Regions from separate parts of the Enterococcus silesiacus genome, predicted to be linked through region 1. Evidence: predicted binding sites of a transcription regulator. Region 1 holds the regulator's gene; the other holds the start of a gene.
What was found. Region 1 encodes HrcA, which represses chaperone genes, less so after heat shock. Its sites were predicted from a motif close to TTAGCACTCNNNNNNNNNGAGTGCTAA; they were not measured.
Positions count from the first base shown of each region.

Region 2: groES (co-chaperone GroES) is a predicted target of HrcA. The motif match lies at 7,310-7,336, and genes of this name have one in related genera.

Region 1 is NZ_JXLC01000002.1:199,400-210,878, forward strand. Features, by position in the region: gene RV15_RS02120 (CocE/NonD family hydrolase) at 1-1,462, opposite strand, end outside; gene RV15_RS02125 (CAT RNA binding domain-containing protein) at 1,697-1,834, shown strand; partial or broken gene RV15_RS18920 (family 1 glycosylhydrolase) at 1,885-2,192, shown strand; gene hemW (radical SAM family heme chaperone HemW) at 2,590-3,750, shown strand; gene hrcA (heat-inducible transcriptional repressor HrcA) at 3,934-4,971, shown strand; gene grpE (nucleotide exchange factor GrpE) at 5,033-5,587, shown strand; gene dnaK (molecular chaperone DnaK) at 5,654-7,483, shown strand; gene dnaJ (molecular chaperone DnaJ) at 7,679-8,845, shown strand; gene RV15_RS02155 (helix-turn-helix transcriptional regulator) at 8,900-9,838, opposite strand; gene RV15_RS02160 (energy-coupling factor transporter transmembrane component T) at 10,145-11,032, shown strand; gene RV15_RS02165 (ABC transporter ATP-binding protein) at 11,005-11,479, shown strand, end outside.
Region 2 is NZ_JXLC01000005.1:110,484-121,962, reverse strand. Features, by position in the region: gene RV15_RS05125 (ABC transporter permease/substrate binding protein) at 1-969, opposite strand, end outside; gene RV15_RS05120 (quaternary amine ABC transporter ATP-binding protein) at 962-2,152, opposite strand; gene RV15_RS05115 (GntR family transcriptional regulator) at 2,638-3,273, opposite strand; gene RV15_RS05110 (ABC-F family ATP-binding cassette domain-containing protein) at 3,291-5,234, opposite strand; gene RV15_RS05105 (redox-sensing transcriptional repressor Rex) at 5,452-6,117, shown strand; gene RV15_RS05100 (CPBP family intramembrane glutamic endopeptidase) at 6,193-6,873, opposite strand; gene RV15_RS05095 (hypothetical protein) at 6,951-7,133, opposite strand; gene groES (co-chaperone GroES) at 7,369-7,653, shown strand; gene groL (chaperonin GroEL) at 7,711-9,339, shown strand; gene RV15_RS05080 (MarR family winged helix-turn-helix transcriptional regulator) at 9,618-10,076, opposite strand; gene RV15_RS05075 (SRPBCC family protein) at 10,069-10,488, opposite strand; gene RV15_RS05070 (TraX family protein) at 10,843-11,479, opposite strand, start outside.

The DNA of each region.
Region 1 (11,479 bases):
GAAGACGTCCCCAAGCACCTTTATAACGCAGGGCAGAGGCACCTTCTTGCGTGAAATCTTGAAGCGCAGCACCGTGATTTGGTACAACAAATTCACTTAAGATATTCCCAAATTTATCTAATTTTTGGATCCAAACAAAAACATCCATATCCTCGTAACCATCAACTTCCATGAATAATTTTGCTTTTGGATACCCTACGAAATCTGTATCTTTAGCGAAAGTCATTTGGAAAGAGCTGCGTCCTGGTAGACTGTCTGCAGCATATTTTACTGTTAAATCTTCTGATTCAGGCTTTTCTTGTAAAGTGCGGAATAGTCCATTCATGTAGTAGCGCTTGTTTTCACTAGCTAAAGGCGGAAAAGTTTCAGATGGGATATCTGTTTTATTGCCTCCTTGGAAATCAATAAGAGAATAGCGAACAGTTGGTGTATCTGTCCAGCTGTTGTCTTTTCCAAGTAAATAGTAATCAAAGAATTTGCGTAACTCTTCTGTATTCTTTTCATCATAATAATAGGGCCATTCTTGACGATCGTGGATGCGAAGCCATTTTTCTGATGAACCTAATGTGCGCCAAGAACGAAAGGTTCCCATCGTGTGTAACGTGTTTGAGTAGCTTGCGATAACAAAGGCAGGAACCGTAATTTTACTTGGATCAGCAATTTTATCTTGCCAAACTGTTGCGTTAGCCAAAGGATATGCTTTCATTTCTTTTACCAAGTCTTCACGCTTAGCACCTTTTGCACTGACATGATTCACTTGTAAACGATCAATGAAGTTTTCATCAGGAATCCCACCAATAAAAGCTAAATCACGGTAACCATCTGCGAGTCCTTCTGTTGGATTGATACAGGTTAAGTGAGGAGGCTGTTCAGCTGCGATATACCATTGTGAAAAAGCGAGATAAGACGTTCCTGTAAGTGCTGTTTTGCCATTGGACCAAGCTTGAGAAGCTAACCATTCGATTAAATCATACCCATCCTGTGCTTCTTGCGAACCAATCATTGTTGTATCACCTTCACTATGAGCGATGCCACGCATATCAGGATTACATACAGCATAGCCATGTGCACACCAATAATCAGGATCAGGGGCTTCAAATTTTGTTAAGCCTGAGTTCCAGTGATTGCCCATACCAAGCATATTGAAAAGATTTTTATACCGCGGGGCGGTTCCAGCACTTTTACCATAAGGACTCCACGCGATGAGAACAGGTACCTTTTCTGCAGTTACTGGTAAGTAGATATCTGTGTAAATTGTCACACCATCTCGTAATTTTACTGGGACATCTTTCAGCATTTTAATCGCATTGGTTAAGGGTTTAAAACCTTCAGCAATTTGTTGTCCTTTTTCTAAGATGATTTCTTTTGTTTCAAATGGGCTAAGCACGCCATGTTCGATACCATTATCAATATAGTCAAATGATGGGCTAAAGCACATTTTTTCTGTTATTTTTGTTGTCATTTATATTCCCTCCAATTTCATCATAAGATTGAGCTCTTAAGCATCTCAAATTATACAAGGCGTTATTTGGGAAGTAAAATTGTAATTTTGGATACTTGTTACAAAAAATATATGTGATATGCATAAAATGAATAACAGATTCTTTTGAAATAGTGTAGTTTGTTCTGAAATAAAACAGACTTAACGATTCAAAGATATCAATTTGCAATCAGGTCTTTTTAGATTGTGGTGTGCTTGGACAATCCAGAAAATGAAATCATTGGTCTTGGAAAAGGGATTGCCTATCAAAAGAAAATAGGAGAGACAATCGCAGATTCTCTAGTAAATAAAAAATTTGTTCTTCAAAGTCAAGAGTTATCTGGAAAGTTCTAACAAATTATTGCGAATAGTAAATTGAAATTAGGAAAGAAGCTAAGGGAAGGGATCGATATTTCATTAACGAATCACATTTAATGGTTGTGGAAGATGGACTAGGTGCTACTGATTAAACAGATGAAGCTGGTCATGTGATGGGTAATTATCGCATTGATGGTTATAAAAGAGGCCATTAATCATGATGTAAATCTTATTGGCACCATGCGGGGCTGTATTAATTTGATCTCTGCTGGGACGGGGAAAATGAAAAAAACGCTATGGCTTTGTCTATGTCGATTGTGACAATGAAGGCAAAGGGAGTTTGGTGCTTAAAAAGGAAAAATCGTTTGATTGGTATCAGCAAGTAATTGCATAAAATGGGGAAAACTACTATAGATAAGACTTGACATTAGGAATAATCCTTAACAAAAAACAAGATAGCTTGGTAAAAAAATTATTAAAATTTTTGTGATTTCTCGTTTAGTTACTACTGCTAGAACGTGGTGAAGATAACCCTTTCTTATTTTATTGCACAGAGTGAATGAAAATAGCTATGGTTAGTATACAGAATAGGGCATGTTAAGCAAACTGCAGCGAATCATTTGGTTAATAAATTTTTAATGTATGCGCAGAGACTCATTTTTATGAATCGTTACAAGAAAAATTTCTTGATTCAATTTAAAACATTTTATGGCTGAATATGGTAAGATAAGAGACGTCTTCTATAGAATAGTCTAAAAATTAGAAGTCGCCTAAATTGGAGGAATAAAAAATTGGAAAACAAAAATACAAATATTTCCGCTTACATACATATCCCGTTTTGTGAACATATCTGCTTTTACTGTGACTTTAATAAAGTTTTTTTAGAAGGTCAACCAGTCGATGAATATATCCAAAGTCTTTTGAAGGAGATTCGTCTGACCAAAGAGCAATACCCAAGCAAGACGACCGAAACAATTTACATAGGAGGTGGTACGCCAACTTCTTTATCTGCTAAACAGCTAGATGTATTGCTAAAAGGTGTCCGTGAATTACTACCGATTGATGCGGCAAATGAATTTACAATCGAAGCCAATCCAGGTGATTTAACGCAAGAAAAGTTACAGGTAATGAAAGAATATGGTGTAAATCGTTTATCTATGGGCGTTCAGACATTCGATAATCAATTGTTGAAAAAGATTGGACGTAAACATACGGCAGAAGATGTGTATGAAACAATGAAATTTTTGGAAAAAGAAGGTTTTCTAAATGTCAGTATCGATTTGATTTATGCCTTGCCAGGTCAGACCTTAGAAGGATTCAGAGATACATTAAAAAGAGCAATTGAACTCGATTTGCCTCATTATTCACTGTATTCTTTGATTTTGGAAAATAAAACGATGTTTATGAACTGGGTGCGCCAAGGGCGTCTGCAGTTACCCGATCAAGATGTGGAAGCTCAAATGTTTGAAGAAACAATCATTGCAATGGAAAAGGCCGGACGTCATCAATATGAGGTAAGTAATTTTGCCTTAAAGGGACAAGAAAGTCAGCATAATTTAGTGTATTGGAACAATGACCATTATTATGGATTTGGTGCTGGAGCTAGTGGTTATTTAGGACATACCCGCTATAAAAATCATGGTCCGATCCAGCATTATTTAAAACCATTGCGTGAAAACCAATTACCAACACTTGAAACTGAGATTCTGACTTTGAATAATCAAATGGAAGAAGAATTATTCTTAGGTTTACGTAAAAAGATGGGGGTTTCAAAAGGGCGATTCCAAGAAAAATTTGGTTTGACTTTAAATCAAGTATATCAAAAAACCATCGTAGAATTGATTCAAAAAGGCCTGCTTCTTGAAAGTGAAGAGTATATCCAATTAACTGAACAGGGACTGTTTGTTGGAAACGATGTTTTTGAAGCATTTTTGATCGATAAGGAAAAGTAACGATTCTAGGAACGAAATGAGCGTTGTAAGAGCTCTTTTTTCGTTCTTTTTTATTATTTTAGCACTCGGTGATAAAGAGTGCTAAAAAAGTGTGTTTTTCTCTTGACAATTTTAACTGAACTTGCTATATTAATAATTGTATTAGCACTTGAATATCATGAGTGCTAATGAAGGGTGGTAACTATGATAACGGAAAGACAAAAGAATATTTTGCGACTTATCATCCAAGAATACACGAATACAGGCAATCCTGTAGGGTCAAAGAAGCTGATGGAAGAAGGTATCCAGTCTAGTTCAGCAACAATTAGAAACGATATGAAGGCCTTGGAAGAGCATGGCTTACTGTTGAAGACACACTCGTCTTCCGGCAGAATTCCTTCAATGGATGGTTATCGCTATTATGTGGATCATTTACTAAGTCCGGCTGAAGTTGAGCGAGATGATTTAGAAATAATTCGCCATTCCTTTGGCAAAGAGTTTCATGAAATCAACGACATCATTGAACAATCAGCGAAAATTCTTTCTAATTTGACCAGCTACACTGCTTTTTCATTAGGTCCTGAGGTGAAAGAACGGCGACTAACAGGTTTTCGAATCGTGCCTTTAAATGACCGACAAATCATAGCGGTTATTGTGACAGACAAAGGAAATGTAGAAAGCCAAGTGTTTGCAATTCCAGCTTCCGTTTCCAGTCAAGATTTAGAAAAAATGACGCAAATCATTAATGACAAGCTTGTAGGGCAGCCTTTATTGACTGTTTATCATCGCTTGAGAACTGAGATTCCGATGATTTTACATCGTTATTTCCAAACACCAGACGGTATGATGAGTCTATTCGATGCCATGCTAGGTCATGCATTTGAAGAGAAATTGTTCGTCAGCGGCCGTATGAATGTGCTGGATTTTGGTGTGAAACAAGACATCGATCAATTAAAATCAGTGTATTCATTTATGCAAAATACAGATGCCATTACACATCTGTTAACGGCAGAAGCTGATTCACCGATTGCGATTCGGATCGGCTCTGAGATAGGTAATGAACTATTAGACAATATGAGCATGATTACTGCAACCTATGAGGTAACAGGACATGGCAAAGGAACGATTGCTTTACTAGGACCAACAAGTATGCCTTATTCAAAAATGTTCGGTTTAGTAGATGTATTTCGCCATGAGTTAGCTTCAAAACTTGGCGCTTATTATCGCTTTCTTGATGAATAAGTAAAAAGTTTAAATATAGAAATTTAACGATTCTACGAAATAGAGAAGGGAAGTTGCAAGAGTGAGCAAAACAGATGAGAATGAAGAATTACAGGATCAACAGACAGAAGAACAAGAAGAATTGTCAGAGGCAATTGATGCGTCAGGCGTTTCAGAAACAGAAATGACAGAGCTTGAAAATGCTAAAGCTGATTTTTCCGAAATGGAAGATAAGTTTTTAAGAGCTCGTGCAGAGATTGCAAATATGAGTAACCGTTTCAAGAATGAGCGTGAGTTACTGGTTCGTTATCGTTCACAAGACTTAGGTAAAAAATTATTACCTTCGATCGACAATTTAGAACGAGCGATGGCAATCGAAGTCGATGATGAACAAGGAACGAGCTTGAAAAAAGGGATCTCAATGGTTCTTGAAAGTTTACAAGCTGCACTGAAAGAAGAAGGCATCGAAGAAATCCCAACAATGGGCGAAGTATTTGATCCTAATTTACACCAGGCAGTTCAAACGATTCCTGCAAGTGACGAAACACCTGCGGATACGATCGTTGAAGTATTACAAAAAGGCTACAAATTACATGACCGCGTTTTACGAGCAAGCATGGTTGTTGTTGCACAGTAACAGCAAGGAATGTTTGCATAATATAAATTGAAAAAAATTAAAATAGAAGATAGGAGATCATTAATTATGAGTAAAATTATTGGTATTGACTTAGGAACAACAAACTCAGCAGTTGCAGTATTAGAAGGCGGAGAAGCAAAAATCATTGCGAATCCAGAAGGTAACCGTACAACCCCTTCAGTTGTTTCATTTAAAAATGGAGAAATCCAAGTTGGTGAAGTTGCAAAACGTCAAGCAGTAACAAACCCGCACACAATTGCGTCAATCAAACGTCATATGGGCGAAGCAGGCTTCAAAGTAGAAGCAGACGGCAAATCATATACACCACAAGAAATTTCTGCGATGATTTTACAATACTTAAAAGGCTTTGCAGAAGAATATCTAGGTGAAAAAGTTGATAAAGCAGTAATCACTGTTCCAGCTTACTTCAACGATGCACAACGTCAAGCAACAAAAGACGCTGGTAAAATCGCTGGTTTGGAAGTTGAACGTATTGTTAACGAACCAACGGCTGCAGCATTAGCTTATGGTTTAGATAAAACAGATAAAGACGAAAAAGTATTAGTATTTGACCTTGGTGGTGGTACATTTGACGTATCGATCCTTGAATTAGGTGATGGTGTATTCGATGTATTATCAACTGCCGGCGATAACGAACTAGGTGGAGATGACTTTGATAACAAAATCATCGACTACATGGTAGCGGAATTCAAAAAAGAAAACGGTGTTGATCTATCTAAAGACAAAATGGCTGTTCAACGTTTGAAAGATGCGGCTGAAAAAGCGAAAAAAGATTTATCTGGTGTGACTTCAACACAAATCAGCTTACCGTTTATCACAGCAGGAGACGCTGGTCCATTGCACTTAGAAATGAACTTAACTCGTGCGAAATTTGATGAATTAACTAGCGATTTAGTAGAACGTACAAAAACACCTGTACGTCAAGCTTTGAAAGATGCTGGTTTGAACCCATCTGAAATCGATGAAGTAATCTTAGTCGGTGGATCTACACGTATTCCAGCTGTTGTAGAAGCTGTCCGTAAAGAAACAAACAAAGAACCAAACAAATCTGTTAACCCGGATGAAGTAGTAGCAATGGGTGCTGCCATTCAAGGTGGCGTTATCACAGGTGATGTTAAAGATGTTGTATTATTAGACGTAACACCATTATCATTAGGTATCGAAACAATGGGTGGCGTATTTACTAAATTGATCGATCGTAATACAACGATCCCAACAAGTAAATCACAAGTCTTCTCAACTGCCGCTGATAATCAACCAGCCGTAGATATTCACGTATTACAAGGTGAACGTCCAATGTCAGCAGATAACAAAACATTAGGTCGTTTCCAATTAACAGATATTCCAGCTGCTCCTCGTGGTGTGCCTCAAATCGAAGTAAGTTTTGATATTGATAAAAATGGTATCGTAAACGTACGTGCGAAAGATTTAGGAACACAAAAAGAGCAAACAATCACAATCAAATCTTCATCAGGTTTGTCAGATGACGAAATCGAACGTATGGTGAAAGATGCTGAATCTAATGCTGAAGCAGATAAAGCACGTAAAGAAGAAGTTGACTTACGTAATGATGTAGATGCTTTATTATTCACTGTTGATAAAACATTGAAAGAATTAGAAGGCAAAGTTGACGCAGATGAAGTGAAAAAAGCCGAAGATGCTCGTGATGAGTTAAAAGCAGCTGTTGAAGCCAACGATATCGAACAAATGAAAGAAAAACGTGATTCATTAAACGAAATCGTTCAAAACTTAACTGTAAAACTTTATGAACAAGCAGCGCAACAACAGGCAGAAGAAAATCCAGAAGCTGCACAAGGTGGAGCTGATGATGTTGTAGATGCTGACTTTGAAGAAGTAGAAGGCGACGACAAATAATCCTTGATCATTAACAAGCTGGCAAAGACCAAAGTCATCGCTTTGGTCTTTGCCTATCTTTATTTGCAGGAAAAATTAAGTGAAGCGGTTTTTCTTTTAGCTAATATGTGGTATGATTACAACGATGTTTTTATACAAATAAGTTAGCGTCGATCCTTTTTAAGAATAAATGGAATAATAGTTGGAGGGGAACTAATGGCTACGAAAAGAGATTATTATGAAGTGCTGGGCCTTGCCAAAGGTGCTTCAGATGATGAAATAAAAAAAGCTTACCGTAAGCTTTCTAAGCAATATCACCCAGATATCAATAAAGAAGCAGATGCAGAAGACAAATTCAAAGAAGTATCTGAAGCCTATGAAGTCTTGAGCGATCCACAGAAAAAAGCAGCTTATGATCAATATGGTCATGCAGGTACTGATCCAAACTACGGCGGCGGTGCTGGTGGTTTCGGTGGCTTTGGCGGCGGCGGATTTTCAAGCAGCGGTTTTGGCGGCTTTGAAGATATTTTCGATTCATTCTTTGGTGGCGGCTCACGTAGTGTCGATCCGACGGCTCCAAGACAAGGGGCTGATTTACAGTATACGGTCAATCTGAAGTTTGAAGAAGCGATTTTTGGTGTTGAAAAAGAAATCAAGTACAATCGTGAAGATAACTGTGAAACTTGTGGCGGTAATGGAGCAAAACCTGGTACTCATCCAGAAACTTGCCACAAATGTCATGGCTCTGGTTCGATCAATGTGGAACGTCAAACACCACTTGGTCGTGTAATGAGTCGTCAAACCTGTGATGTTTGTCATGGTACAGGGAAAGAAATCAAAGAACCATGTCCAACTTGTCACGGTACAGGACATGAGAAGAAAGCGCATAAAGTCAAAGTCAATGTTCCCGCTGGAGTAGAAGACGGACAACAAATGCGTTTATCAAACCAAGGGGAAGCTGGTATGAACGGCGGACCATATGGTGATTTATATGTTGTGTTTAGTGTCGAAGAAAGTGATATCTTTGATCGCGAAGGTTCAGAGATTTATTATGATTTACCATTGAGTTTTGTTCAAGCAGCTCTTGGTGACGAAATCAAAGTACCAACTGTGCACGGGGATGTAAAATTAAAAATCCCAGCAGGTACACAAACAGAAACCAATTTCCGTTTACGCGGCAAAGGCGCACCACGCTTACGTGGCGGAGCCAATGGCGATCAGCACGTGAAAGTTAAAATCATTACACCGAAAAACTTGAATGATGAACAAAAAGAAGCATTACGCACATTTGCTAAAGCTGGCGGTCAAACTGTAAGTGAACAGCAAGAAGAAGGCTTCTTTGATAAGATGAAGGATGCTTTTGGCGGTAAGAAAAAGAAATAAATAGAAAGCTTCTCAGCATGTACTATTTAAGTCATGTTGAGAAGCTTTTTTGTATTAGGAGTTTTGATAGAGCTCTAATACAGTTTCGATACGTCGTTTTAATTCAGTTCTAACGTGTGGTGGAGTAAGGCATTCACATTGATTTCCAAAACCCAAGAGTAAGTTATAGCCAAATTCATCTTCCATAAATGGGAACTCAACGATCCATTTTTCAGGTTCGTCTGAAGGAGAAATGGTTAATTGCCCAAATTTATCTACTAGTTGATCTTTGATTTTATGTGTTACTTTCAGCGTAGTAAGCGTAAAGTCTTTCCCGTAAAACGGTTCTTTTCCTAAAGGTTTAGGATGAAAGTCTCTAGAAGCAAAGGGTGTCGGCAAGAGCTCTAGATCGATCATTCTAGAAATTTTAAATGTACGGAAATCGGCTTTTTCTGTACAAAAGGCTTGTAGATACCAGCTTATTTCTTTTAGAACAAGTCGATAAGGTTCAACGATTCTGGCCGTTTTTCTGCCTTGATTATCTTCATAATTAAACCGTAGTAAACGCGCTTGATCCATGCCGGATTTAACGATTTCTAAAGATGGCTGCAAGGTGTGATTGCTCGTCCAAGGTGTTAAATCGATTGCGATTTGGTTTGTTTTAAATTCGACTTCATCGAGAAAATTAGCTGGAACGAGTGTTTTTATTTTTTCAAAAGTTTGGTTTATTCGAAGGGGTGAAACATTATTCGATAAGCTTTCCAATGCAATCAACAGTGATGTAATATCGGTTGACGTGAAGAACTGTTTGTCCACTTTATAATTCTCCATGATTTGGATACCGCCATTTACACCAGGAGAAGAGGTTACTGGAATACCAGCTTCACTAAGAGAATTAATATCTCTGTATATGGTTCGTACGGACACTTCTAGCATTTCCGCTAGTTTAGAAGCACTTACTTGTTTCTTTTCTAATAATATCATCGTGATCGCTAGTAGTCGTTCTGTTTTCATGTGGCACCTTCTTTAGTTTACATAATGAGTCAGCTACCTTATTATAACCAAAAATTAGGTCATTTTGTGAAAAAAGATAATTTTTTTTGAGTTAATCAGATTGTTAGTCGAGCAGCTGATACTTATGAACGATTGACTTTAGTAATTTGGATTTATATAATGTTACTGTTGTTTAAAGAGACGAGTTGAATATTCGAGTTTTTTTGATAATGTTTTACAAAGATTTTAGTCTGTTCTGCGCAAGATTATCCAACGATGCTAGGCGTTATTTTATGTCTAAAAACTAGTTGAGAAAGGAAGTCTAATATGAATAAGTCTCTTTTTAGGCAAAACCATCCGCTAGTTATTTCCTGCTATTATCTAGTGATGCTATTGCTAGTAATGAGTTCAACGAATCCAGTGATCATTAGTTCTTCTTTTGTTGGAAGTTTGTTATTGCTGTTGCTTAATTTGAAAGGGAAATCGAAGAAATCAGTGCTATATCCTTTGATTTTTTGTCTGATTATTACGATAACAAACCCTTTATTTGTCCATCGAGGAGCAACGATTCTATTTTTTTTATTTAATAAACCGATTACCATGGAAGCCTTTGTATATGGTTTTTTTATGGGGATCATGATTGCTACGGTTATCTATTTGTTTCAAAATTTTCAGCTATCCGTTGAATCGGAGCAATTTTTTTATCTTTTTGGGAAACGATTTCCTAAGTCTGTCTTGATTTTAACATTGGTTTTTCGGTTCATACCATTGCTTGAGCATTTTTTTCAAGAGCTGAATCAAACGCAAAAAACAGTTCAACGAACACAAAACAAAAATTTTAAGGAACGTGCAGCCTATGGGTTTGATTTATTTGGAAATTTATTTTCTTGGTCATTGGAAAATGCCATGGATACGGCAGATTCAATGAAAGCCCGTGGCTACGGTATTGGGACTAGAAGCAGTCATTTAAGTTATAGCTGGAGAAAAACGGATACGCTCTGGTTGATACTAATCATCTTCTCTGGTAGTTTTTTTATTTTAGGATTGATGAATGGTCACTATCAATTCAATTTCTATCCATATCTCAATAATAGTTATCGACTAATCCAACAAAACCGGCCGTATTATATTTTTATAGGCGTTTTAGCATTTATACCGTTATTAAAACGATTAAAGGAGGTAATGGTATGGCGTATCTTGAAATCAAAAATTTAACTTTTCAATATGCTGGAAGTGACAGACCTGTTTTGAAAGAGGTATCATTATCTATCGAAAAAGGTGAGTTTGTTTTGATTTCTGGTGCAACTGGGAGTGGAAAATCAACCTTATTAAAACTACTTAAGCCTCAATTGACGCCAGCCGGCAAACAAACAGGCTCTATTTACTTAAATAATGAAGAGATAACCGCCCTTCCAGAACATTTTTCAGCTAGTAAAATCGGCTATGTCATGCAAAATCCTGAAAATCAAATTGTGACAGATGGCGTTTGGCCCGAATTAGCTTTTGGTTTAGAAAATATAGGAATCCCTACAGCTGAAATTAAGAGTCGAATTGCTGAAATGGCTAATTTTCTTGGTATTCAAGAACTACTGGAATTTAAAACCAGTGAATTATCTGGGGGACAAAAGCAGTTGTTGAATTTAGCTTCTGTTTTGGTAATGA
Region 2 (11,479 bases), on a different contig from region 1:
AAGCGAAATGTTTTTTTCTTCGTTTTTAGCAGATGAGAAAAGAGTAGAGCCAGCCATCAAAGCAACAATAGCTACAACAGCAACAACAGTTCCACCAATTTTCTGTTTTTTAGAGAATTTTGATTTAGCTGGAGTTGTTTTTTTCTTATTTAAATTTTGAGTAAAACGATCAATGATGATCGCTAGTATAACTAACGCAACCCCATTAACAAAGCCATTACCGACTTGGGCACGTTGTAAGGCCGAAAGAACGCCACGGCCAAGTCCAGGTGCACCGATCATTGATGCGATCACCACCATAGAAAGTGCCAGCATGGTTGTTTGATTGACACCGGCCATAATGGTACTTTTAGCTAATGGTAACTCAAGTTTGAATAGTTTTTGCCAACCCGTACTACCAAATGAATCAGATGCTTCAACCAGTTCTTTCGGTACTTGACGAATTCCAAGATTTGTAAAACGAACAGTTGGTGGCAATGCAAAGATCACTGAGGCAAATACCCCAGGAACCATACCAATTCCGAAAAACGCAACGGCCGGAATTAAATAAACAAATCCAGGCATGGTTTGCATGAAATCTAAAATAGGCGTAATAATACTTTGTGCTTTATTACTTTTGGCCATTAAAATTCCAAGTGGCACACCGATAACGATCGAAACAACACTAGAAAGTAAAACTAAAGTCACAGTACTCATTAAATCTGTCCATAGATTTTGATTATAAATGAAAAGTAACCCAATCAGTGTAAACAAACTTAAACCAATTTTCTTATTTGAAATAAAGAATGCAATGGCAGTTAAAATGATAATAAATAGTACAGGAGGAATTGCAACTAATAGAGAAGTGATTCCGTCCATTAAGCTTTGACCTGTTGATTGGAAGAAACTGAAAACGCCGGAAAAAGTATTCGTCATCCATTCTGTAATTGTTTCAACCCAATCTGCTACTGGCAATTGATAATTATTCATTGATATTCACCTCTGTTTCTGCTAATGCTTCAAGAACGCTACCACGAATGACAACACCAAGCAATTTATTATTGTCAGTTACAGCAACTGGCGTAGGTGAATCATAGATGATTGGGAAAATATCGTTGACAAGCATATCTTTGTCGATAGAAGTAATATCTGTATCCACATAGTCAGTTAATGGTTTACCTGCTTTACGTGCTTCTAGAGCGCGTTCAGCTCGGACAACACCTTTTAGTTGACGTTTTTTATCAACAGCTAAAAGCATACTAACTTCTTCTTGGCGCATCCGTGTTAGAGCAACGGTTGGACCGTCAATTTCAATATTGGTCGTTAGTGCCGGAACCATGATATTTTGAGCAGTCAAGACTTTCGAACGATCGACATCTTCAACGAAGGTACGTACATAATCGTTAGCTGGGTTCGTTAAGATTTCTTCACCAGTACCGATTTGCATGATCTGACCATCTTTCATTAAAGCGATTCGATCACCGATGCGTAAAGCTTCATTTAAATCGTGGGTAATAAAGATGATTGTCTTTTTCACGTTTTCTTGTAAATCAACTAACTCATCTTGCATTTCCCGACGAATCAACGGATCAAGGGCGGAAAAGGCTTCGTCCATCAATAAAATTTCTGGATCGTTAGCTAAAGCTCTAGCTAAACCGACACGTTGTTGCATCCCGCCAGATAGCTGATTAGGAAACTGATCTTTAAAAGCTAATAAACTAGAGTTTTCTAACGCTTGCTCAGCTTTTGCAGTCCGTTCTTCTTTTGGGACACCACGAACTTCTAAACCATATTCTGTATTTTCTAAAATCGTGCGGTGAGGGAAGAGACCAAAATTTTGGAAAACCATGCTCATCTTATTACGACGAACTTCTCTAAGGCCTTCTTTATCCAATTTTGAGATGTCTTGATTATCAATAAAAATATTTCCAGAAGTCGGTTCGATCAAACGATTCAATAAACGGATTAAGGTAGACTTACCACTACCAGAAAGACCCATGATCACGAAAATTTCGCCTTCTTCTACTTCAAAATTGACATCATAAACGCCAACTGTGGCACCGGTCTTTTTCAAGATTTCAGTTTTATCTTTGTTTTCTTTGATCATATCCAGTGCTTGTTTTGATTTTTTACCGAATATTTTTGTTAAATGTGAGACTTGTACTTTGGGCAAAACAAAATTCCTCCTTATTTTAAAAGCTGAGCAGGTTCGTCCAACTCCGACAGAAAAATAGGGAAATCAGAGGGTGGTGCTTTTCGCCACAATCGGATTTTATCTTTTTTCTGTCGGAGTTAGCCTGCGAAGCTAGATAACAATAAAAGCTGAACGAGCTCGTTTAGCCTTGACAGGAAAATAGGAAAAAATGACTGAGACATATTTTGTCTCATTTATTTTTTATCTTTTTCCCGAGAGACTAGCCCGTGAAGCTAGATAAGCTACAAAATGATTTACATGTAATGTAAATCATTTTCTTTTCTGTAAAAAAAGTGACCATTCTAGGTTAACATCGTGTAGTCACTTTGTCAACTTAGCGGCATATAAGATAAGGAAATCAAAAAAAAAAGAACAGTCAAATGTAATGACCCCAAAAAATTAGATTTTTGGTCTAACTTTTTGGGGTCGGTACAAAACTTTAATTTGTTCGATTCTTCTTTATATTATGCATTCGGGTAGAAAAAATTCTGAACCCGTTGCAATGTTGATTCATGACCAACAAAATAAATCGTATCACCTGCAGTAAGTTTTGCATATGGACCAGGAGATACAAGGAGTTCATCACCATGCTTGATCGCAATCAAAGTAGCAGAAGTACTTTGCCATAGATTCAATTCACTGATCGTCATTTCAAGATGCGTTGCGTCAGCAGTCAGTGTGAAAGTCACTGGATTTAGCGGATTGAACGAATCAAAACGCTTAGTCTGATCAACAAGCTTATCCAGTATTTCTGAAAAGTGGCTTAATTCCTCTTTTTGTTTTTTAACACTGCCGATTAGATCGTCTTTTAAATCATGAATTGATTGAACATCTTGGTATTGATCGACGAAGAGTTTGGCTTTTTCCATTGAATGAACATAAAAACCGCTGCCATGTTTTGCTTGGACGATTTCTAAATCAACTAATACACTGATTGCCTTACGGGCTGTTTCAGGAGAGACACTGTATTTGTTAGCCAAAGTAGAACGTGCATGGATTTTATCACCAACGGTAAATGTTTGATCAGCAATTTTAGCGGCTACATCTACAGCGATTTGCTGATACTTAGGTTTCGTTACATTCATACGTTTTGAAGTCATATGAAACCTGCCTTTCGTCAATTATTTTCTTCTAATTCTTCAAGTTCTAAACTAAGGTTTTCCCAGTCGGATAGTAATTGTTCTTGCTGCGTTTTTTGTGATTCTAGCTCTTCATTTAATGACATTAGCTTCACATGATCATCAACAAGAGCTGGATCGGTCATTGATTGTTCTAATTGAGCAATCGTTGTATCTAAGTTCGCCAAGTTCTCTTCGATCTGTGTAATTTTTCGATTTAAAGTACGCAGGATTTTTTGTTGTTCTTTATTTTGATAAAAATCATTTTTAGGCTTTGTGGTTTCTGTTTGTTTAGCAGTGGACTCTTCAGCCAATAATGCGGCTAATTCTTCCTCTTCTTTTTTCTTTTCTAGGTAGTAATCGTAATCGCCCAAGTACAATTTACTGCCGGTTTCGGAAAGTTCAATGACTTTCGTTGCGATTCGATTAATGAAGTAACGGTCATGAGAAACAAATAATAGTGTCCCGTCATAATCGATCAGAGCATTTTCTAAGACTTCTTTGTTATCAATGTCTAAATGGTTTGTCGGTTCATCTAAGATCAAGAAATTTTCTTTATCCATGGATAATTTTGCCAAAGCAACTCGAGCTTTTTCACCGCCACTTAAAAGTGGAATAGTTTTTTCTACATCATTTCCGCTAAATAAAAAACTGCCTAAAACATTTCGTATATCTTTTTCAGGAGTCGTTGGATGCTCGTCCCAAAGCTCAGCTAAAACGGTTTTGGTTCCATGAAGGTTCGCTTGTTCTTGGTCATAATAACCGATCTGAACGTTGGTGCCAAGATTAGCTGTCCCTTTAATGAAGGGAATGCTTCCAATAATTGATTTTAACAATGTGGATTTGCCAATTCCGTTTGGTCCGACAAGCGCAATAGCTTCTTGTCTACGAATATCAAGGGAAACTGGTTCAGATAAAATCCGATCATCGTATCCAATTGCAGCATCTTCCACTTGTAAAACAACATTTCCAGAAGTTTTTTCGATAGCGAATAGGAAATTAGCTGATTTTTCGTCTCCTTGAGGTCGATCTAAGCGTTCGATTTTTTCTAAGGTTTTTCTACGACTTTGCGCACGTTTTGTGGTTGACGCTCTGACTAAATTACGGGCAACAAAATCTTCAAGTTTATTGATTTCAGTTTGCTGTTTTTCGTACGCTTTCCATTCGCTAGTCAACTGCTCAGCTTTTAATTCTAAATATTTTGAGTAGTTTCCTTTATAATAACGCATTTTATGACGGCTGATTTCATAGACTTCTGTAACAACTTTATCTAGGAAATATCGGTCATGAGAGACAATCAAAAGTGCCCCGGAATAACTCGGTAGATAATTTTCTAACCAAGAAAGAGTGTCGATATCCAAATGGTTCGTCGGTTCATCGAGAATCAAAATATCTGGTTTTTGTAGTAACATACGAGCTAAAGCTAAACGCGTTTTTTGACCACCTGATAAGGTACTGATCTGCTTTGAATAGAATTCTTCCCTAAATCCAAAACCATGCAAGACAGAACGAATTTCATTTTCATAGCCGTAACCATTTTTTTCTGAAAAATCGTGTTGCAGCCGATCATATTCTTTCATAACGGATTCATAATTTGCAGCATCAGGCAGCAGTTCACTAATAATCAATTCTAGTTCACGCATTCGTTTTTCTATTGTGATTACATCGACAAAGGCTTCAAGCATTTCATCCCAAACGGTTTTATCAGAATCAAGACCAGTATCTTGGGCTAAGTATCCTAGACTAGCTGTTTTATTTTTTGCAATCGTACCAGCATCTGGTGCATCGATACCAGCGATTATTTTTAGTAGGGTAGATTTACCAGCACCATTACGGCCGACTAACGCGATCCGACTATTTGTGCTGATCTCCATTTGTATGTTTTCAAACAAAGTGTCTGCACCGAAATATCGGGCAATTTGGTTTGCTTGGAGTAAAATCATGGGGCATCCTCATTTCTATTTCAATGGTTTTAGTGTAGCATAAAATGACTTAAAATAGCACACTTACTACATAGTGAGTCAATAAAAATAGTAAGAAGCTTTAAGAAAAATTGAAAAAAAGGAGTTTTTTGAGCTGTAAGATTGCTTTTTGTCTGGAACAACTGCTATTATGATTAAGTGGATATTTGTCTATATTTAGAGTATTGGAGGTACGATTGTGAAAGACCAAATTATTCCAAAAGCAACGGCAAGACGCCTTCCCCTATATTATCGTTATTTGAGAATTCTGCATGATGCAGGCAAAAATAAAGTTTCATCTACTGAACTAAGTGAAGCAGTACAAGTAGATAGCGCAACGATTCGACGAGATTTTTCTTATTTTGGCGAATTAGGTAAGCGCGGTTATGGCTACGATGTAGAGAATCTGATGAATTTCTTTGCAAAAACATTGAATGATGATGAACTAACCAATGTAGCATTGATTGGTGTAGGTAACTTAGGAAGTGCCTTACTGAAATATAAATTTCATCAAAGCAACAGTATTCGTGTCAGTTGTGCGTTCGATGTCAATGATGACATCGTGGGCAGAATTGTTGATGGAATTCCTGTGTATCCAATGACGGATATGATGGAACAAATTCGAGTACAGCAAATTGAAGTAGCGATTCTAACCTTACCAGCAAGAAAAGCGCAAGAAGTTGTCAGTCAGTTAGCTGATGCTGGTGTGAAGGGGATTTTAAACTTTACCGCTGCGCGCTTAGTGGCACCGACAGATGTTCTAATTCAAAATGTGGATTTGACGAATGAATTGCAAACATTGATTTATTTCCTACACCACGACAGCGAGTTAGCTGAAGCAGAAATCGAAGACGAAAAAGAATAATAAAAACCCTTGTGAGTGCAGATGTTAGGAAACATGCACTCACAAGGGCTTATTTTTTATTTTCTTGAGGACTAATTATTTAGGCAATTCAATATTTGCATAATGAAGTACGAGTTGCGCAATCACGACCATAGTATTCATGCCGCAGTGGGCAATAATAGAAGTCCAGATCCGGCCTGTCATTTTATACAGTAATGCAAAAAAGAAACCCATGAAAAAGTAAACAAAGAAATGCCCATCTTGATGGATAACTGAAAACAAGGACGAACTAATAATAGCTGAAATCCAAAAGCCAGTGTACGTTTCAGTTAAGCCAATCAAAGACCGACGAAAAACAAATTCTTCCATGATCGGTCCGCCGATCGTTGTAGCTAAAATAAATAAGGGATTAGCTAAAATAACAGCAATAATATTTTGTGTATTTTGTGAGCTGGGTTCAACACCTGTAATGGCAGTTTCAATGCTAAAAACAATGGCTTGAATGATCATCGCGATAAAAATACCACTGATGCCAAGTAATAAGGTAAAAACGAGAGAGGTCAATTTGGCCTCTTTTTCAACTACTGTAATAGCAGAACCTCTATTTTTGATGTAAAGCCAGATCATCAATCCAGCACCAAGAATATACGTGAAGGTCGTTCCAGCAATAATAATAGCCGGTGAAAATGGTTTGAATAAAAATGGAGAAAAAAATACGAGTCCGTATAAAAGGATTGTTACTAGACTGATTTTTTTTATAGAAAAATTGTTTGGCATAGAAACTAAAGACTCCTTTCATGTTTAATAGAATAAAAAAAGTATACCATAGCTTTGGGCTAGTCTGTTTAAATAAATTATTTTTTGTGATTGTTGCGATAGCCTAGTAACAGAAAGATGAATAGGAAGAAAAAAGCAGCCTCCCATAAAGTGGTTGTCCAATCAAAGCGTCTATTTACACCAAAAAAGAAGTTGCCAGCATTGGCAATCAGCAAATATAGTCCCGTTGCCATCAAAGCTCCCGTGATTCGTTGTTTCATTTTAATCGCCTCTCTTTCTGATTACATTTTACCATGAAATGGATGAGAACGAGGGAATCTAGTGATATCCATAAAAAAGCAACTCCTTTTATAAAATCGAAGAGAGAAATTATTTTAAAAAAATAGTCAAAAAGCTTGCATTATGAAGGTGAAATGAGTATTATAAATAGTGTGAGTTAGCACTCGATAACCAAGAGTGCTAAAATGATAAATATTTTTTATGGAGGGATTTATTGTGTTAAAACCATTAAGCGATCGCGTCATTATTGAAGTCGCGAAAGAAGAAGAAAAAACAGTAGGCGGCATTGTGTTAGCATCAGCAGCTCAAGAAAAACCGCAAACAGGAAAAGTCATCGCAGTCGGTGAAGGCCGAGTTTTAGATAACGGTACAAAAGTTCCTGCCGATGTAAAAGAAGGCGATACAGTAATGTTTGAAAAATATTCAGGTACTGAAGTCAAATATGAAGGCAACGATTACTTGATCGTATCTGGGAAAGACATTATTGCGATCGTCGAATAATTGTTTAGGCAAACAACATTTAATATAGAAAAATAAAAATTTTGAGGTGAAGGAATTATGGCAAAAGAAATTAAATTTGCAGAAGATGCACGAGCAGCAATGCTTCGTGGCGTTGATATTTTAGCGGATACAGTAAAAGTAACATTAGGTCCTAAAGGTCGTAACGTTGTTTTAGAAAAATCTTTTGGATCACCATTGATCACTAATGATGGCGTAACAATCGCCAAAGAGATCGAATTAGAAGATCATTTTGAAAACATGGGAGCTAAACTAGTTTCTGAAGTTGCTTCTAAAACAAATGATATCGCAGGAGATGGTACAACAACTGCGACAGTCTTGACACAAGCAATCGTTCGAGAAGGCTTAAAAAATGTTACCGCAGGTGCTAATCCTTTAGGCATTCGCCGTGGTATCGAATTAGCGACAAAAGCTGCCGTTGAAGAATTACACAATATTTCAACTGTTGTTGACTCTAAAGAAGCAATTGCGCAAGTTGCGGCTGTTTCTTCTGGCTCTGACCGTGTAGGACAATTGATTGCTGACGCAATGGAAAAAGTTGGCAATGACGGTGTCATCACGATCGAAGAATCAAAAGGGATCGAAACAGAACTTGATGTCGTTGAAGGAATGCAGTTTGACCGTGGCTACTTATCACAATATATGGTGACAGATAACGATAAGATGGAAGCAGCCTTAGAAAATCCATATATCTTGATCACGGATAAAAAAATCTCTAACATTCAAGATATCTTGCCTTTGTTAGAACAAATTTTACAACAAAGCCGTCCATTATTGATTATCGCTGATGATGTTGATGGAGAAGCATTGCCAACATTAGTGTTAAACAAAATCCGCGGAACATTCAATGTTGTGGCTGTTAAAGCACCAGGCTTTGGTGATCGTCGTAAAGCGATGCTTGAAGATATCGCTGTTTTAACTGGTGGAACTGTGATCACTGATGATCTAGGACTTGAATTAAAAGATACAACAATTGAAAATCTTGGTAATGCAAGTAAAGTTGTTGTAGATAAAGACAATACAACAATCGTTGAAGGAGCAGGAGAAAAAGCTGCAATCGATGCTCGTGTTCAATTGATCAAAAATCAAATTGCAGAAACAACTTCTGATTTTGACCGTGAAAAACTACAAGAACGTTTAGCAAAATTAGCTGGCGGGGTTGCTGTTGTCAAAGTCGGTGCTGCAACTGAAACGGAACTAAAAGAATTAAAACTTCGCATTGAAGATGCTTTGAATGCAACGCGTGCGGCTGTTGAAGAAGGCATGGTTTCTGGTGGTGGTACTGCACTAGTCAATGTTATCGGCAAAGTCACTGCTTTAGAAGCAGAAGGCGATGTAGCAACAGGTGTGAAAATCGTTGTTCGTGCTTTAGAAGAACCAATTCGTCAAATCGCTGAAAATGCTGGCTATGAAGGCTCAGTAATCGTTGATAAATTAAAAAATATCGATTTAGGTATTGGTTTCAACGCAGCCAATGGCGAATGGGTAAACATGGTTGAAGCAGGAATCGTTGACCCAACTAAAGTAACTCGTTCAGCGCTACAAAATGCTGCCTCAGTTGCCGCATTACTATTAACAACAGAAGCTGTTGTTGCGGATAAACCAGAACCAGCAGGCGCTGCAATGCCTCCAATGGATCCATCAATGGGCATGGGCGGCATGATGTAAGAAGTGATTGAGAACCTTGATATTTCAAGGTTCTTTTTTTTTTACATTATGATAAAAATAGCTAAGTAAATTTTATATAAGCAAGGTAGAACGTAGGTCATCGGTAGGTATTCTCATACGAATAAACGTATCATCTGCTTCTTCTGCAATAAAATAAAAAAGTGAGTGAGACATAACTCTTTGAGTCATATCCCATTCACATGGAATCTTGATAAAGGGTGTGATCAGAAGCAATGATTACGTTATACTTCGATCATCTTGCGTTTATCTAATTATCTTCAATCTAGATTTTCTTCTATTAATGTAAAAAGAAGTGAGTTAAATATTTCTGTTTCAGATCTCAATACACCAAAAAAATTAGTATCGATTTCTTCTACTAATGGTAAAGCTTTGTTTAGTAATTCTTGCCCAGTTTCAGTTAATTTGACAACTTTGGCTCTAGTGTCCTTTTTTGAATGTTGACGTAGCACTAGGTTGACTTTTTCTAAATTTTTGATAATGGTTGATACGGTCATTACGTCTATATCTGATTGCTTGGAAATAGCAACCTGATTTACCTCTTCACTATTTTGACTCAGATAGCCCAAAGAAGCTAAAACAACAAATTGTGGGTGGGTTAAATTTAAAGTTTTTAGTTTTTCTTTAATAGCTTTATGCCATAGATTATAGGCTTTTATAAAGGATAATCCGATAGAAGCAGCATCATTTTCCTTAAAATTTGAAACAAATTTATCCATTTGCAGCCTCAATTAATGAAAAGACTGAACTAGGGACGTCAGCAAATATTTGCGAAATGAATTCTAAATCTTTAACAGTAGTCTTTCTATTGAAAGGAATAAATTCTACAGAATGCTTAATGAAAGTTTGTTGCTCGTTCTTGTTAAGCTCGTGTATGAAATAAATATCTCCAATATCTGGAATAGAAGTTTTATCAGTAAAACTTTTACCTGGAACAACAGAAACTAATGTAAACTCCATAGAAGGCTGACCGGACAATGTCATGCTGCCTGTAGTATTTTGTGTGAATTCCCCATTTAAAGAAATATCTTCCAAATCGTCTTCCCATGAAAACCATTTATTAATATCTTCATAAAAAGGCCAAATTTTTTCCATTGGTGTGTCAGTGTTTAATTCAAAGCTAAATTTCATATCGAATCCTTCTTTCTTTTTAATAAGTACACTTATAATATAAGTGATTATTATCTTGCTGTCAAGCATCGTTAGTGATTTACAGAAAATAGTGTGCCCTAGAGCAGTTAGAAAAATGTATGAAGAATGATTTAGACAGAATATTCGTTGGCATGAGTGCAATTTAACAATGGTGACTCCGTTATAATTGGTTTTACTATTGGACTGTCTTTATTGAAAGAGTTATCAATTATTCAGGAAAAATAGCTCTCTATAAAAATTCAATAGCTTAAAAATTACAACGATTAAAATGTAGAATAATTATAGCGTAAAACACAAACGTCGCGATAAGAAAAAAGTTGCAAGGAAATCTTTTTAATTTAAATAAGGCATAATCAAATACTCTTGAATACCATACAACACAAGTAAATGAACTGGATAAAACCAATAAAAAAAGTACTTCCATTGTTTTCCACGTTGACCATTATAAAAATAAATCGGTACAAAAGCGATAAGTCCAAACAAGCTGTTTTGCAGAAGAATCAACGCGCCCGCAATGCATTTTATTAAATGTTCATCTCTAAAAAGATAGAAAGACACAATCAACAAAACACCGATCCAACCACCGTAATCTGTCTGCAACCATTCTGCAAAAAAAATCCCACTTCCAATTATTATTACAGCAAGAATCCCACTCTTTAATGATTGAACCTGTATTTTTTTCAACCCAATAATAACGATTAAGCCGATGAACAAGGTGAAAAAAACGTTTTGATTTTTTAAATCAATGAATTGGTGCGAAAAAGCTAAGTCATAGGGAATTTCAGCAATCAAAGCAAATAAGAACAAACGCAACAAGTATTTTTTTGTATTTGCTGTATGGATAACCCCTTCGACAAGTAAAAAACAAAAGATGGGAAAAGCTAGTCTGCCAATCATCGTAAACATAGGAAAAATAACTTGGGTAAAGGGAAACAAAGGGGGCGCTTCAGTAAGATAAGGGACTAATGCC